3 regions of the Candidatus Acetatifactor stercoripullorum genome follow, and region 1 is predicted to be linked to each of the others. Evidence: predicted binding sites of a transcription regulator. Region 1 holds the regulator's gene; each other region holds the start of a gene.
What was found. Region 1 encodes HrcA, which represses chaperone genes, less so after heat shock. Its sites were predicted from a motif close to TGTTAGCACTCNNNNNNNNNGAGTGCTAACA; they were not measured.
Positions count from the first base shown of each region.

Region 2: htpG (molecular chaperone HtpG) is a predicted target of HrcA. The motif match lies at 1,861-1,891, and genes of this name have one in related genera.
Region 3: SHK35_RS00475 (co-chaperone GroES) is a predicted target of HrcA. The motif match lies at 3,403-3,433, and genes of this name have one in related genera.

Region 1 is NZ_CALWMU010000015.1:30,066-35,656, reverse strand. Features, by position in the region: gene SHK35_RS06245 (patatin-like phospholipase family protein) at 1-386, shown strand, start outside; gene SHK35_RS06240 (undecaprenyl-diphosphate phosphatase) at 426-1,280, shown strand; gene SHK35_RS06235 (prolipoprotein diacylglyceryl transferase) at 1,207-2,013, opposite strand; gene SHK35_RS06230 (hypothetical protein) at 2,029-2,277, opposite strand; gene SHK35_RS06225 (DUF6465 family protein) at 2,709-3,161, shown strand; gene hrcA (heat-inducible transcriptional repressor HrcA) at 3,414-4,439, shown strand; gene grpE (nucleotide exchange factor GrpE) at 4,478-5,197, shown strand; gene dnaK (molecular chaperone DnaK) at 5,236-5,591, shown strand, end outside.
Region 2 is NZ_CALWMU010000041.1:9,155-14,745, reverse strand. Features, by position in the region: gene htpG (molecular chaperone HtpG) at 1-1,794, opposite strand, end outside; gene SHK35_RS11565 (peptidylprolyl isomerase) at 1,964-3,025, opposite strand; gene SHK35_RS11560 (FAD-dependent oxidoreductase) at 3,033-4,454, opposite strand; gene SHK35_RS11555 (SMC family ATPase) at 4,539-5,591, opposite strand, start outside.
Region 3 is NZ_CALWMU010000001.1:92,892-98,482, forward strand. Features, by position in the region: gene SHK35_RS00460 (ABC transporter ATP-binding protein) at 1-1,327, opposite strand, end outside; gene SHK35_RS00465 (AraC family transcriptional regulator) at 1,502-2,356, shown strand; gene SHK35_RS00470 (DUF1905 domain-containing protein) at 2,515-3,183, shown strand; gene SHK35_RS00475 (co-chaperone GroES) at 3,469-3,756, shown strand; gene groL (chaperonin GroEL) at 3,841-5,466, shown strand.

The sequences.
Region 1 (5,591 bases):
ATTATTATCTGGATGGGGGACTTAGCGATTCCATTCCTCTGCAGAAATCCATACTGGACGGAAATGTGAAAAATGTGGTGGTGATGACAAAGGAGGTCGGTTATCGGCGAAAGCCCTCGGAACATCTGGCGCTGATTAAGCTGCGCTATCTGAAGTACCCCAAGGTGTACCAGCTGATGTCCACGCGGCATATCAATTATAACGAGACCCTTGCATATATTGAAAGGCAGAAAGAAAACGGGCAGGCTTTTGTGATACAGCCCCGGAAAAAAAGCGATGTGGGCAGAGTGGAAAAGGACAAGGAAAAGCTCCGTGCGCTCTATAAAGAGGGCTATGAGGATGCGGCGGCCTGTTATGAGCCGCTTATGAGGTATCTGGAGGCATAAGGAGACCCTCAGAAAAATCAGGAAGGTTGAGAGGAAGCTATGTTAGAAATTTTAAAGGCAGTTATTTATGGAATTGTGGAGGGCATTACGGAGTGGCTTCCCATCAGCAGCACAGGGCATTTGATTCTGCTGGAGGAGTTTCTGCCCTTTCAGGGCACCAGCGAAAATTTCTTTGATATGTTTGATGTGGTGATACAGCTGGGGGCCATTTTTGCGGTGGTGGTTTTGTTCTGGAAGCAGATATGGCCTTTTGCGTTGACAAGAAAGGAGAGAGAAGGGAAGCGGGGGGCGCTCTCCTTCCTCAAGATGGACATTGTAATCCTGTGGCTTAAGATATTGGTGTCCTGCGTCCCGGCTGCGGTAATCGGCCTTTTGTTCGACGATGTGTTCAACGCGTTGTTTTATAATTATTTCTGCGTGGCTGTGGCATTAATTGTGTTTGGCGTTGCCTTTCTTGTGATCGAGAGCTGGAATCAAAACAGAACCCCCAAGGTGACAGCCCTTGCGGATATTACTTATCAGACGGCGTTTTTGATCGGTGCCTTTCAGCTGATAGCGGCTGTGTTTCCCGGAACCTCACGCTCCGGCGCAACCATTGTGGGCGCCCTTTTGATCGGCGTGTCCAGAACCGTGGCTGCGGAATACACCTTTTTTCTGGCTATCCCTGTGATGTTTGGGGCCAGTCTTTTAAAGGTGGTAAAATTCGGGTTTGCATTTACCTCCTTGGAGCTTTTACTTTTGCTTGCTGGGTGTCTTACCGCCTTTGTGGTATCCCTGGCGGTGCTTAAATTCCTGATGGGGTATATTAAGAGGCATGATTTCAAGGTGTTTGGCTGGTACCGGATTGTGCTGGGGGTTTTGGTGCTGCTTTACTTTGGCCTGCGCGGCGCTTAAGCAGGTACAGGCAGCAGCCGGTTAAGAGAAGGCTGATCCACTGGGAGGTGGACAAGAAAAGCAGCTTTCCCCGGGCGGAGTCGTCCCGGAAAAATTCCAGTACAAAACGTATGATTCCATAGGAAATCAAATAGGTTTCCACTGCGTAAAAATGTGTCAGGACAGTATCCAGATACCGCAGAAGGAGGGAGAGGGCCAAAAGACAAAAGGCCTCCGCCAGCTGCACTGGAAAAAGAGGTACTCCCGCCGGGGCCAGAGAGCCTTGGGGAAAGGTAACACAAAACAAGCCGTCCCAGGGGATTCCGTAGCAGCATCCGGCAAAAAAGCAGCCCACTCTGCCAAAGCAGTGAATCAGGGGGATGAGAAAAATGCAGTGGCGAAGATAAGGGCTGCAGGGGATTTTGTGAAGCCTGGAGGCGCACAGCACTGCAGCGATACCGCCTATGAGCCCTCCATAAAAGACAAAGCCTCCCTGCATCAGGGAGTTAAAATAAGCGGGCTCAAGGATTCTAGACCAGTCTATGTCCTGAAAGGAAACTGCCAGGTACAAGACCTTGGCGCCCAGAAAACCGCCCAGAAAGGCGTAGGCCTCCAATATGATAAAGTCGTTGAAGTCCAGACGGTATCTGCGGATAATGACTGCGCCAAGCAGATTTGCAGTGATAACGCCCAGGACGATCAAAAGGCCATAGGCGGGAATGGAATGTCCAAACAGGTGAAAATAGATCTGCATAGTGTGAATGCGGTTTTACAGAGCGGCCAGACCGCCGATGCAGGCAATACATGCAATGTAAAGCAGCAGACATAAGATCAGGCCGATAATGGAAAGAACCAGGCCGGCAGTGGCAACACCGCTGGCAGCAGGATCCTTTTTCCCAAGAGCGCCTAAAATAATGCCGATAATTGCCATGATGGCCCCCAGCCATCCAAGAGAACCGGCTGAAAAAAGACCGATTATAACGGCCAGAATACCTAAAACCAATGAAGCGATTCCCATCACTTTCTCCTCCCTATCCTTGTTAAATTGATGATTTGCATAAATTTTATAATAGGGAGGCATATTTTGTCAATGCTTGCCGTAAGGCTGCAGGAATAATGGGTAATGAAGCTGCAAAAACAGCGGCCATAGCATGCTGGCCGCTGTCTGAAACAATTCCCCTTCACAGACCTATGATATTGCGCGGCTACAGGATTGTAAAGGAAAATCCGTCGACAAATAGTGACAATTTTCTGATATTTTGCGCTATTTTGAAGAAATAAAGACATGAAAGCCCCGAAAACCGTAGTTTCCGCATTCAGGCAGTTGACAATTTTTCGTGAAAGTAATAAACTAATCACAGCAAGTAAAACCTATCTTGCGGCAAGTTGAAATAACTTGTGAGGAGTCTGAAAACAATTGTCTATCTGTGAAAGAAGGGAGATATCGCTATGGCAGTGACCAAGAAGACAGTAACCCCTGCGGCGGCAAAGGAAGCAGCTGCGAAGACGGAAGAGATTAAGGCAGAAACAAAAAAGACGGAAGCATCAACAGCGGTTAAGGCAGAAGCAGTAAAGAAAGCAGTAAAAACGGAGGCAGCCAAGGCAGAGCCTGAGAAAAAGGAGCCTGTGAAGAAGACTGCGGTAAAAAAGACTGCAGTAAGAAAGACGGCAGCTAAGAAGGAGCCCGCAAAGAAGGCAGAGCTTAAGAGCGCAGTTCATGTGCAGTTTGAGGGTAAGTCCTATTCCCAGGAGGATCTGCTCCAGATTGCCAAGGACGTATGGAAATACGACCTGAAGCAGAAGGCAGGGGATTTGACCAGCGTAGAGCTTTATGTGAAGCCCGAGGAGAGCATGGTTTACTATGTAATGAACGGCGATCATACGGGAAGCTTCTATATTTAATCTACATACTTATTTTAAAGGAAGAAAAGCATTGGTTTTCCTGCAGGGGAAAGGCAGTGCTTTTTTGATGCTTTAGATTTATTTTATAATTATTTTCGCTAAAAGTTGTTGACAACATATAGTCTTAGTGATATTTTAGGTTAAGAGGATGTTAGCACTCCTCCTTGTCGAGTGCTAACAACTGGTAAAAAGTTTGAAAGCACCTTTCAAATAATGAATGGATGTCCGTTTTAGCGGACGAGGAGGATAGGAATGCAGTTAGATGAGAGAAAGACAAAAATCCTGCAGGCCATTATCCGTAATTATCTTGAGACAGGAGAACCGGTGGGCAGCAGAACCATTTCAAAGGACACCGACCTGAATCTAAGCTCCGCAACCATCCGGAACGAAATGGCGGATTTGGAGGAAATGGGATATATTCTCCAGCCGCACACTTCGGCGGGCAGGATACCTTCCGACAAAGGCTACCGTTTTTATGTGGATACCATGATGGCCGAGAAGGAGCGCGAGGTGGTGGAGATGAAGGATATGCTGGTGGAAAGGCAGGACAAAATGGAAACCCTGCTTAAGCAGGTGGCTAAGGTTCTGGCCCAGAACACACAGTATGCAACTATGATATCCGCCCCTTCCACCCATCGCAACAAGGTGAAATTTGTGCAGCTGTCCCGGGTGGATGCCGCTCATATTCTAGCGGTGATCGTGGTGGAGGGAAATGTGATAAAAAACAATATTCTTTCCGTGGATCAGGAGCTGGACGATGAGACGCTGCTGAAATTAAATATTTTGCTGAACACCCATCTGAATGGGTTGTCCATAGATGAAATCAATCTGGGAATGATTTCAGACATGAAGCAGCAGGCGGGAATCCACAGCTTTCTGGTAAGCAGCGTGATTGACGCTGTGGCCGAGGCCATCAGAGCGGAGGAAGACCTGGAGATTTACACAAGCGGTACCAATAATATTTTCCGTTACCCGGAGCTGGCTGATCAGGAGAGAGCCAGTGAGCTGATTAATACCTTTGAGGAAAAAAAGCAGCTGGGGAATTTGGTTATGGATACCCTGGCGGATGAGGAAAACACAGGCATTCAGGTGTATATCGGAAACGAGACACCGGTAAAGAGCATGAAGGACTGCAGCGTGGTCACCGCAACCTATGAAATAGGAGAGGGAATGCGGGGAACCATAGGAATCATAGGTCCCAAGCGGATGGATTACGATAAGGTGATCCGCACACTCAGAACCATACAGAGCCAGTTGGATGACTTATATAAAAAGTAGAGAAAATGCGGGATAAAGCGCAGAAAGGATAGGTAGAAATGGCAGAGCAGGAAAAGGAAAGGCTGGAGGAGGAAAAAGAGCCTGAAGATGTCTGCGGGGAACCAAACCCGGCAGATGGTGTGCAGGACGATTCTCCTCAGAATGATAATTCCGGGGGAGGAAATTCCCTGGATGATGATTCCCATGAGTCCAATCCGGATGAGGAGGAGACGGATCGGGAAGAGGAGGCAGAGGATACCGCTTCGCGGGCCGGAGACGGCTCCATGACCTGGGCGGAGAAGAAGGCTGCCAAAAAACAGGCAAAGCAGGAGAAAAAAGCGGACGCCTACAAGGAAAAGATAGATCAGCTGGAGGACCGGGTCAAACGTCAGATGGCGGAGTTTGAAAATTTCCGCAAGAGGACCGAAAGAGAGAAGCAGGCTATGTTTGAAACAGGAGCAAAAAGCGTCATCGAGAAGATTCTTCCAGTTGTGGATAATTTTGAGAGAGGCCTGGCGACGGTGCCGGAGGAAAAAAGGGAGGACCCCTTTGTGGACGGCATGAACCGTGTTTACAAGCAGCTGCTCACAGAGCTTGACAATCTGGGCGTTAAGCCCATTGAGGCGGTGGGGTGTGAGTTTGACCCCAATCTGCACAATGCCGTGATGCAGGTGGAGAGTGAGGAGTATGAATCCGGTGTGATCGCACAGGAGCTTCAAAAGGGTTATACCTACCGGGATACGGTGGTTAGACATAGTATGGTTGCAGTTGTAGAATAATATAATTTTAGATTTAGAATAAGCAGGAGGGCTTAGATATGAGCAAGATTATTGGTATTGACTTAGGAACGACCAACAGCTGTGTGGCTGTTATGGAAGGTGGAAAACCCACCGTTATCGCAAACGCAGAGGGCGCAAGAACCACACCGTCCGTAGTGGCGTTTACCAAGACAGGAGAGAGACTGGTAGGTGAGCCTGCAAAGCGTCAGGCCGTGACCAATGCGGAAAAGACTATTTCTTCCATCAAGAGAGATATGGGTACTGACAATGGGCGCACCATTGACGGTAAGAAATATTCTCCTCAGCAGATTTCCGCAATGATTCTTCAAAAGCTGAAGGCGGATGCTGAGAGCTATCTGGGCGAGAAGGTAACAGAAGCTGTTATTACCGTTCC
Region 2 (5,591 bases), on a different contig from region 1:
CTTCTTGGAGGTTTTTGCCTTCATGGTGTCGCTTACATCCGCATCAATACGGCGGAATCTGATGCCCTCATTCTTGGCCTCCAGCTGAGAGATAAAGGGCTGGTCAATATTGTGGGTCAAAATCACGGCATCCATTTTTGCAGCCTTGAACATATTGATATACTGGCTCTGCTGCTGTTCATCAGTTACATAATAGATAATCTTTTCCTTGGAGGTCTCCTCTTCTTTCGCTGCTTCTTCCTGGCCTGCAGAGGTCTTTTCCTCCTCCACGATCTCGGCCTCTACCTTCTGACCGTTTTCGTCCACGGCGCTTCCCGCTTCCTTTGCGGCTTCAGCTTCCTCGCCCTGGGCGGCTTTCCCTTCGTCGTTCTCCTCGTCTAAGGGCTTGGTTTCCAGGCATTCCGGCAGTGTCAGATATTTTCCCTCAAGGTTCTTAAAGAGAATGTAATCGTTCATTCTTTCGCAGAACTTATCATCTTTCAGGCAGCCAAACTTGATAAAGGGGCTGATGTCGTCCCAGTATTTGTCATACTCCTCTTTCTCGGTCTTACACATGCCAGCCAGCTTGTCTGCCACCTTCTTGGTGATATATTCGGAAATTTTCTTCACAAAGCCGTCATTTTGCAGCGCGCTTCTGGATACGTTCAGGGGCAGGTCAGGACAGTCGATCACACCCTTTAAAAGCAGTAAGAATTCGGGAATTACTTCCTTGATGTTATCTGCAATAAACACCTGATTGTTGTACAGCTTAATGGTTCCCTCTATGGACTCATACTCCATATTGATTTTGGGGAAGTATAAAATACCCTTCAGGTTAAAAGGATAGTCCATATTCAGATGTATCCAGAAAAGAGGCTCCTTATAATCCTGGAATACCTTCCTGTAAAATTCCAGATATTCCTCTCTGGTACAGTCGTTGGGGTGCTTGGTCCACAGCGGTGTTGTCTCATTCATCAGCTCGGGACGCTTTTTAATCTTCAGCTTTCTGGGCTCGGGCTTTTCTTCCTCTGCCCCATCCTCTTTCTTGGCATCCTCTGCTTCCTGTGAATCCTTCTCCTCCTTTGCGGATTCCTTCTTTTCCGGCTCGATCACCTCAAGCACCACATCATCCGCAAGCTTCTCATCCTCCCGGATGATCTGGGTCTCCTTGGTATCCGCCTTGGACAAATAAATTTCCGTCGGCATAAAGGAGCAGTATTTCTTCACTACCTCCCGGGCCTTGTATTCATTACAAAACTCAAGACAGTCCTCGTTGACAAACAGGGTGATCGTAGTGCCGGGGGTTGTCCTTCCCGCGTCCTCGCCCTCCGTCATTGAAAATTCCGTGCCTCCGTCGCACTCCCAGTGCACAGGCTTTGCCCCCTCCTTGTAGGAGAGAGAGTCAATATGCACCTCGTCCGCCACCATAAAGGCAGAATAGAATCCCAGGCCGAAATGTCCGATGATCTGGTCCGCATTGCTCTTATCTTTATATTTTTCAATGAAATCCGTAGCGCCGGAAAAGGCAATCTGGTTGATATACTCCTCCACCTCTTCGGCGGTCATGCCCAGTCCGTTATCTGAAACGGTGATGGTCTTTTTCTCAGGGTCCACAACCACGTCAATTCTGGCCTTATAATCCTCCGGCAGAGAACACTCCCCCATCATTTCCAGCTTTTTGAGCTTCACCACAGCATCGCAGCCGTTAGAGATCAGCTCTCTGTAAAAAATATCATGGTCCGAGTACAGCCATTTTTTAATAATAGGAAAAATATTCTCGCTGTTAATTGATAAATTTCCACTCTTTACTGACATTGTCACCACATCCTTTTCTCTTACTAAATGTAAGTTTAATTCTGCACGAAACAAAAGTCAAGAAAAAATTAGCACTCATTTAAAACGAGTGCTAATAATTTCAAAAAAATCCCTTAAATCCGGGACTTTGCGGAAATATAAAATTTTTCTAAATATCTGCCTGAAGGGGCTATTCCGGAAAATATTCGGCGTAAACCTCAAAAAAATCCGAAGTAATAACCTCCTCGTCATGAATCAGAGTAATCTCATCCCACAGCTTTTCGTTCAGACTTCTGGCCAGAGTTTCCACAAAGGCATCATACTCCTGCCCAAAGGCCTCCCTTCGCCGCTCCTCCACAATTTTAAGCTTATTGGCGTCCGTTTCCTCCCTGTCGAAGGTGCTCAGACATTTAATAATATGATAGCCGCTGCTGCTTTCCACGATCTGGCTGATCTCCCCTGTCTCAAGACCAAAGGCGGCCGTTTCAAAGGCTTCCTCCATCTCTCCCTTTCCGAAGGAATAAGTGATGGTGCTATCCTGGCTGTACCGGGATGCCAGCTCCGCGAAATCCTGTCCCTCCGCAAGAGCCATTTGGCGTATCTGCGAAATCTCTTCGTAGGCCGCCTGCTTTTCCTCCTGAGAATAGGCTGCCGTGTTCCCCTGGCTGTCTGTTTTGCTGGTTCGGATCAAAATATGCTGTACCGTGATGGTTCTGGCCTCGTCGTCGCTGATCTCCGGATTGATGTCACGGATAATTTCCTGATATACCTTTTGTGCCAGCGCATATTCTCTGTAGAGGTTTTCTATGGTCTCCAGATCCACTTCCAGGGCCCTTTGTTCCGTCTCACTCAAGGAACCAAAATACTTCTCCGCCGCCTGGACGATCTTCTCCTCCTCTCCCTGGTCAAGCTCCACGCCTTTCTCAGCGGCCAAAAGACACATAGTCTTGATCTGCGCCAGCTTGGCGAGCACCGTCTCCTTCACATTTTCTTCCAAAGTAACGCCGTCCCGCTCAATCTCCCACACCTGTGATCCATACACCTCTTCATATTGGTTCTGGGTATTGGCAAGATATACCATAAGCTCCGCCTTTGAGCAGGATTCCCCCCCAATGCGGAAAACCTCGTCCCTTCCAAATCCTGTGGTAAATACTACTTTTGTGCCGCCCTCCCCCGTATTGCAGGCCGTCAGGGCTGCAGCTAAAACAGCTGCCGCCAAAATGCCCGCCATGATTTTCTTTCTGTGCTTCATACTTTTCTCACTGCTTCCTGTTTTGTGCTTCCTGGCGTTTCAGGATGCTTCTTGCCACGCTGATGCCGTTGGCAGATGCCTGCTGCAGGCCTCTGGTAACCCCCGCGCCGTCTCCAATGGCCCGAAGCCCCTTCACGCTGGTCTCAAAATCCTGGTTGATTACCACCTTATTGGAATAAAATTTTACCTCCACTCCATACAGCAGAGTCTCATCGCTGGCAATCCCCGGGGTGACCTTATCCAGCGCCTCTATCATCTCCGCAATATCCACCATGATACGGTGGGGAAATACCAGGGACAAATCTCCTGGAACCGCATCCTTTAAGGTGGGAATCAGGTTATTCCGGCACAGCCTCTCGTCTGTTGTCCGCCTGCCACGCTTAAAATCACCATAGGTCTGCACCAATATGCTGCCCCCGCAAAGCATATTGGAGAGCTGGGCAATATGCTTGCCATACTCAATGGGCGTCTTAAAGGGTTTTGTGAAATTCTTGGACACCAGCAGCGCAAAATTGGTATTATGAGTCTTATACTCTTGGGATTTGTAAGCGTGGCCGTTTACCACCGCAAGTCCTCCCTCATAGTACTCCGCAGCCACTTCCCCTGAGGGGTTTGTGCAGAAGGTTCTCACCTTATCGTCAAAGGTGGGCGTATAATAAACCAGCTTTGCCTCATACAGATTTTCGTTTAAAAACTGCATCACTTCATCCCGTACCTCCACCCGGACGCCGATATCCACAGTGCCGGGAGTCGTCTCAATATCCAGCTCCTTACACTTCTCCTTAAACCAGTCGGCTCCCTCTCTGCCCACTGCCGCCACAATTTCATCCCCATAAAAGATTTCTCCTTTCTGGGTGCGCACTCCCGCCGCTCTCTGGCCTTCTATCAGAATCTGTTCCACCATGGTCTCAAAGCGCATATCAACTCCCTGGCTTTCCAGATGTCTTTCAAGCTTTTGGTATATTTTGTACCCCTCTTCCGTTCCCAGATGGCGTATGGGACATTCAATCAGCTTGAGATTGGCGCCAATGGCTTTTCTCCTGATTTCCCGGATTTCCTTTTCCTTATCTACACCGTACACATTGGGGTCTGCTCCAAAGGCAAGATAAATGCCGTCAGACTCCTGAATCAGACTGAGGGTTTCCTCATATCCCAGTATTTCCGGCAGATTGCCGCCCACATCGGGGGATAAGGAAAGCTTGCCGTCCGAAAAAGCGCCTGCCCCCGCAAAGCCTGTGGTAATCGAACAAGGGTGACAGCCCATGCAGCGCCCTGCAGTGCGCTTTGGACAGCTTCTGCGCCCGATAGAATGCCCCTTTTCCAGCATCAGCACCTTAATATCCGGTTTTCTTCTCTTCAGCTCATAGGCGCAGAAAATCCCTCCCGGACCTGCGCCGATAATAATCACGTCATATTTTTCCATATACATCTCCATTCCGAAGCGCAGCGTAGGAATCGCGCAGTAGAAATTCTGCCACGGTTTTCCCATAGGTTTTCCCGTTTGCTTCTCCTATTATACACCATTGCGGATCAGACTTCCACCGCCGGTTTTATCTATAATAAGCTGCTGGCTGATTCTCTCCCTAAGCTGGGGCACATGAGAGATAATACCAATGAGACAATTTTGGCCCGCCAGACCAAGCAAGGCGTCACAGGCCTGGTCAAGACTTTCTGCGTCCAGGGCCCCAAAGCCTTCATCCACAAAAAGTGTATCCACCCGGATTCCCCCGTTCATGGCCTGAATCACATCGCTCATCCCAAGGGCCAGACAGAGAGAAGCCTTAAAGGATTCTCCGCCGGAAAGCGTCCTCACGGAACGGAATTTTCCGGTGTAATAGTCCATCACCTGAATCTCCAGATTGTCCTTTATCCTTCCGTCTCCCACTTCTTCCGCCCGGGACATCTCATAGCGTCCCGAAGTCATTTTCCCAAAGCGCAGATTTGCAGCCCTTAGAATTTCCTCAAAAAAGCCGGCCAGCACATACTGCTCGAACACCAGCCTCTTTGGATTATTCCCGCAGGCCATGTTCTCCAGATCCTTCACATAGCCGTATTCTTTTTCCGCCTCCTCCATACGCCTTCTTTTTTGTTCCATCACTTCCCTGGTTTTTTTTAGCAGGGCGCTCTGCTGTTCCCAAAGCCTGTGTCTGTCCAAAACGATGCTCTTTTTCTTCCTCAGCTCCTCCTGTATCTGCCTTGGCTGCTGCAGGTCCTGGATTTCCTTCTTTTTCACCTGGCTGTTTAGATGCTCGTACAGCTCCCTTGCCGCCGCCATCCTCTTTTGATAGTCGGCAAGCTCCCTTTCCAGCTTCTCTCTTTCCCCAATGGGAAGTCTTGCGCGGCTGTATTCTTCCTCATTGGAAAAACCATACTCTGAAAGCGCGGTCTCGAAGGCTTCCTTGGCCTCCCTGTGTCTTTCCATAAGCTCTTCTCCCTGACTTTTCAGTCTTTTACAAGTTCTCTCCTTCTCCTGTAAAAGCCCCTTAATCTCTCTTGCCCTTCCGCATCGCCTGCTCAAAAGCGCTTCGGCCTCATCCGGCTCCATGGCAAGATATTCCAGGCAGAC
Region 3 (5,591 bases), on a different contig from region 1:
CTTTTTTTACCTCTGCAAAGCTGCAGTCCGGTCTGCCGTAAGCGATATTTCCTTCAATGGTGTCGGAGAAGAGGAACACATCCTGCATGGCCATGCCGATATTGTCCCTTAAATTGTAAAGGTCCATCTGCCTTACATTTTTGCCGTCGATGAGCACTTCTCCCGAGGTGGTGTCGTAAAAACGGCAGAGCAGATTCATCAGGGTGGATTTGCCTGCCCCGGTGGAACCGATAATGCCTACCGTCTCTCCGGCCTTCACCTTGAAATTGATATCCATAACGATGTCCTCGTCGTCCGCCCGGTAGGAAACATTCCGAAACTCCACATCTCCCCGCAGCCTTTTGTGGATTCCGCCCCGGACGGGAGTGGTCACAGAGGGTTCCTCGCTGTAGGTGGCGTATATTTTCTCCACGGAGGTGATGAAATTTTGAATGTCGTTGATCCACCAGCCGGCCATACGCAGAGGCGTATTTAACATCCACAGATAACCATTTACCTTTACCAGGTCTCCCAGGGTGATCTCCTCCTGAATCACCATGTATCCTCCGTAAACCATCAAAATGATGGTGAGAAAATAGGAGAGAATTTCAAAAACAGGCACATATTTCATCCAGATCCGGGAAGCCTTAATCTGGGCGTCCCGAAATTTGTCATTTTCCTTTTCGAATTTTTGGATTTCGTAATCCTCCTTTGCAAAGGCCCGCACTACCCGGTTGCCGCTGATATTTTCCTGCACAAAGGCGTTTAAGGAGGAGAAGCAGGCGCGGTTTCTCTGGAAGGCAGGCTTCACCTCCTTTGACTGCTTAAAGGCGGCTGCTGCGGTAAAGGGAAGCACAAGCAGCATGCACAGTGCAAGCTTTACGTTTACCGTAAACACCATCAAAAGAGCGAAGGCAAAAAGCAGGACATTTTGATATACCACATAGATCACATAGGCCACAAAATGCCGGATAGCGTCCATATCCCCGGTCTGGCGGCTCATGAGATCGCCGGTACGCTTCTTATTATAGAAAGCAAAATCCTCCTGCAAAAGCTTGCGGTATACCTTATCCCGCATGTCATAGAGCGTTCCCTGGGAAGCCGTCTCAAACACCACCTGGTAAAAGAAGCGCAGCACGCCGTTTACAATAGTGACGCCTAAGAGACAGCAGATCAGTCCGGGCAGGAGGCTGTAATTTCCGGCCGAAACCACGTCGTCCACAATCACGCCGGATAGGTAAGGGTTTACAATGGACAGCGCCGCAATGACGGTGGTCATAAGGATGCCTAAAAGCATCAGCCCCCGGTATTTTTTGAGAAAGGAATAAAACCATTTCATGGGTGTCATAGGATGCACCTCCCTGTAATTGATACCTTCATTTTATGAAAGGCGCTTAAAAAGAAAATGGAGTATCTTGCAACAAAGATGTATGATTTTGTAAAAATACGTTTTACTTTTTGGCTGCAAAAAGGTAGAATACAAATATACGGGGACAGAAGAAATACGGAGGCGGAAGGAGAAATGACAGCGCAGAAAAAAGACATCGTGATTGAAGAAATGAACCCCACCTTTTTGTTTACCTGGAAGGGAACCAGAAACAAGGGAGACGACCAATATCACAGCCATGATTTTCCTGAGCTGGCCTTTGTGCTGTCCGGCAGCGGAAAATACCGGATAGAGGGAAGGCTTTATTCTGTCGGGGAGGGGGATGTTTTGATTTTGAATCCGGGCGTCAGGCACCAGGCCCTTTTGGATGGGGAAAGCGCGCTTCCCACCACGGAATTTTTCGTGGGCTTTTCCGACATTCAGATCAAGGATATGCCGCGGAATTACTTTCCTGCGCCGGAGGGGGAATATATCATTCACACCACTGGGGAGCTTCGCCAGAAGCTGTTTCGGATCTGCGCCTCCATGGAGGCGGAAAATGCGGTGTGCCGTCAGGGAAGATACTTTATGTTGAAATCCTATCTGGTGCAGATGCTGCTTTTGGTGATCAGGGAGCAGTGCACTCCCGTGGAGGCACCGGGGGGATATGCCTTTGAATCTGTGAATAAGAAATATGTGGTAGAGCAGATCATCAATTATTTTGATGATCACTACAATGAAAAAATTTCCCTGGATCACATTGCGGAAAATATGTATTTAAGTCCCTTTTATATTTCCAAGATTTTTAAAAGCGAGACAGGGGACACCCCCATCCGCCATTTGATCAATATCCGGCTGGAAAAGGCAAGGGAGCTTCTGGAGGCGGGAGAAAGCGCCAGCATTCAGGAGGTGGCCGCTTCCGTGGGCTATGAGGACGCTTACCACTTCAGCAAGCTGTTTAAAAAGCGTTACGGCATCTCTCCCTCCAAGGCGAAGAGAATAAGTAAGTAATTGCGGATATTGATACTTTTTTGACGGTATGTTTTTTTTTCAGTACTTGTACAAAAGAGGTTTTCAAGGATTGTAGAATTTGCTACAATGGAAAAACAAGGCGTGTGCAAGATGGCACGGGAAGGTAATGGATGCACAGGCATCGGATTGGAGGCAGCATGAGATATTTTTTTGAATCTAAAATTGAAAAAAAAGAAAAGGGATATATGATTCAGATTCCCTTTAATGTGTGGGAGGTATGCAAGCAGCGGGACGTGATCAAGGGAGATGTGGTTCTGGACAATAAAATCATTGACTGCGAACTGCTTCCCAAGGAAAAGGGTAATTATGAGATTCACATAGAGGATGAGGATGCGGTAAGCGTGGAGCTGGGCGTGCCCCACAAAATACTGCTTCATGTAAACGGCTCCCTGATCCGCATGGATCAGAACAGTCCCTACAGCTTTGACCATCCCATACGCAAGATTGACAGCATGCAGGTGATCATCCAGCCTGAGGACGGTCTTTGCGGTCAGGCCTGCGTAGCCATGCTGGCTGGCGTTACCATAGCCGAGGTAATCAGTGTAATGGACTGCAGAGAGTGGCAGGCAACCATGGGCCGCGTGATTTCTGCACTGAATTATTATGGAATTGATCACAATGACATCATTGTGTACACCGAGGGCAAGGATGCAGTGCTGCCTAAGTGCTGCATTATGATGGAAAAAATGGGACGCTTCTGCCATTACCTGGTACACTACGATGGCAAATATTATGATTCTAATCTGGGAGTGCTTGAGGAATACGATATGAGCAAGCTGCTGGGATATCTGGAAATTAAGTGCTGATTTTGAAAGAGAATGCCGTCCGCGGGAAACTGCGGGCGGCCTTTTGGCTAAAAAGAGTAGAAACAAAAAAGAAAAAAAGTATTAAATCTGATTTACAGGGACAAAATAAGAAAACAAAAGAATAAGAGAGTATAATAAAGAAAAAAAGAGATAAATGATTTACAATCGGTCAGAATACGTTTGCAAAGACATACATATAAAATTAATATATGGTTTAGTGATTAGCACTCAAAACTAATGAGTGCTAACAAATGAAAATGGCAGTATCAAAAGGAGGCAATTATAATGAAGCTAGTACCTTTAGGTGACAGAGTGGTATTAAAACAATTAGAAGCAGAGGAGATGACCCAGTCCGGCATTGTGCTTCCCGGACAGAGCAAGGAAAAACCCCAGCAGGCTGAGGTGATTGCAGTAGGTCCCGGCGGCGTTGTAGACGGCAAGGAAGTAAAAATGGAAGTAAAGACAGGCGATCAGGTCATTTATTCCAAATATGCAGGAAATGAAGTTAAGCTTGGCGAAGAAGAATATATTATCGTCAGACAAAGTGATATTCTGGCAATCGTAAATAATTGACCAAAATTGACGAAAGCCTGCGGTGCCGCAGGCGGTATGACGGGCACTTGAAAATAAAGAATAAAAACATGGAGGCGTATTGAAATGGCAAAGGAAATAAAATACGGTGCGGAAGCACGTAAGGCATTGGAGTCCGGCGTAAACCAGCTGGCTGACACTGTAAGGGTGACTCTTGGACCTAAGGGAAGAAATGTAGTTTTGGACAAATCCTTCGGCTCACCCCTGATTACCAATGACGGTGTTACCATCGCAAAGGAGATCGAGCTTTCTGACGCATTTGAGAATATGGGAGCGCAGCTTGTAAAAGAGGTTGCCACCAAGACCAATGATGTGGCAGGAGACGGTACCACAACGGCAACGGTTCTGGCACAGGCTATGGTAAACGCAGGCATGAAGAATCTGGCTGCAGGCGCAAATCCCATTATCTTAAGAAAAGGTATGAAGAAGGCTACCGAATGCGCGGTTGAGGCCATTGCCAAGATGAGCCAGAAGGTGGACGGCAAGAATCACATTGCAAGAGTAGCTGCAATCTCTGCAGGAGACGACGAGGTAGGACAGCTGGTGGCTGACGCAATGGAGAAGGTAAGCGGAGACGGCGTAATCACCATCGAGGAGTCCAAGACCATGCAGACCGAGCTGGATCTGGTGGAAGGCATGCAGTTTGACAGAGGCTATATTTCCGCATACATGGCTACGGATATGGATAAGATGGAGGCTGTTTTAGATAATCCTTATATCCTCATCACCGATAAGAAGATTTCCAATATTCAGGAGATTCTGCCTCTGCTTGAGCAGATCGTGCAGTCTGGCGCGAAGCTGCTTATCATTGCAGAGGATGTAGAGGGCGAGGCACTGACCACACTGATCGTCAACAAGCTGCGCGGAACCTTCAATGTAGTTGCAGTTAAGGCGCCTGGTTATGGCGACAGAAGAAAGGCAATGCTTGAGGATATCGCAATTTTGACTGGCGGCAAGGTGATCAGCTCCGAGCTTGGTTATGAGCTGAAGGACACCACCATGGATATGCTGGGCCGTGCAAAATCCGTAAAGGTTCAGAAGGAAAATACTGTGATCGTAGACGGCGAGGGTGAAAAATCTGCCATTCAGTCAAGAATTGCACAGATTAAGAATCAGATCGAGGAGACTACCTCTGACTTTGATAGAGAAAAGCTTCAGGAGAGACTGGCGAAGCTGGCAGGCGGCGTTGCAGTGATTCGTGTGGGCGCGGCTACGGAAACCGAGATGAAGGAGGCAAAGCTTCGTCTGGAGGATGCCCTGGCAGCAACCAGAGCAGCAGTGGAGGAAGGTATTATCTGCGGCGGCGGTTCTGCATATATTCACGCTTCCAAAGAGGTTGAGAAGCTTGCGGCTACCCTGGAAGGTGACGAAAAGACAGGCGCAGGTATTGTGCTGAAGGCCCTGGAGGCACCTCTGTATCATATCGTAGCAAACGCAGGCCTGGAAGGCAGCGTGATTATCAACAGAGTAAAGGAGTCCGAGGCAGGCGTAGGATTTGACGCCCTGAAGGAAGAGTATGTGGATATGGTGAAGGCAGGTATTCTGGATCCCGCAAAGGTTACCAGAAGTGCACTGCAGAATGCAACCAGTGTTGCGAGCACACTGCTGACCACAGAGAGCGTTGTAGCAAATATCAAGGAGGAAACTCCCGCAATGCCCGCCGGGGCAGGCGGAATGGGCGGCATGATGTAAGCCGTTTCCTCAAAAAATAGCGCGATGCGCCAAGAGCGTGCTGCATGGGGAGAAAGCTCCCCGTGGGGCACGCTTTTTTGCTTGCGGAAAATGGGGACAATAATTGGCATAAAGATGCGCCGTTT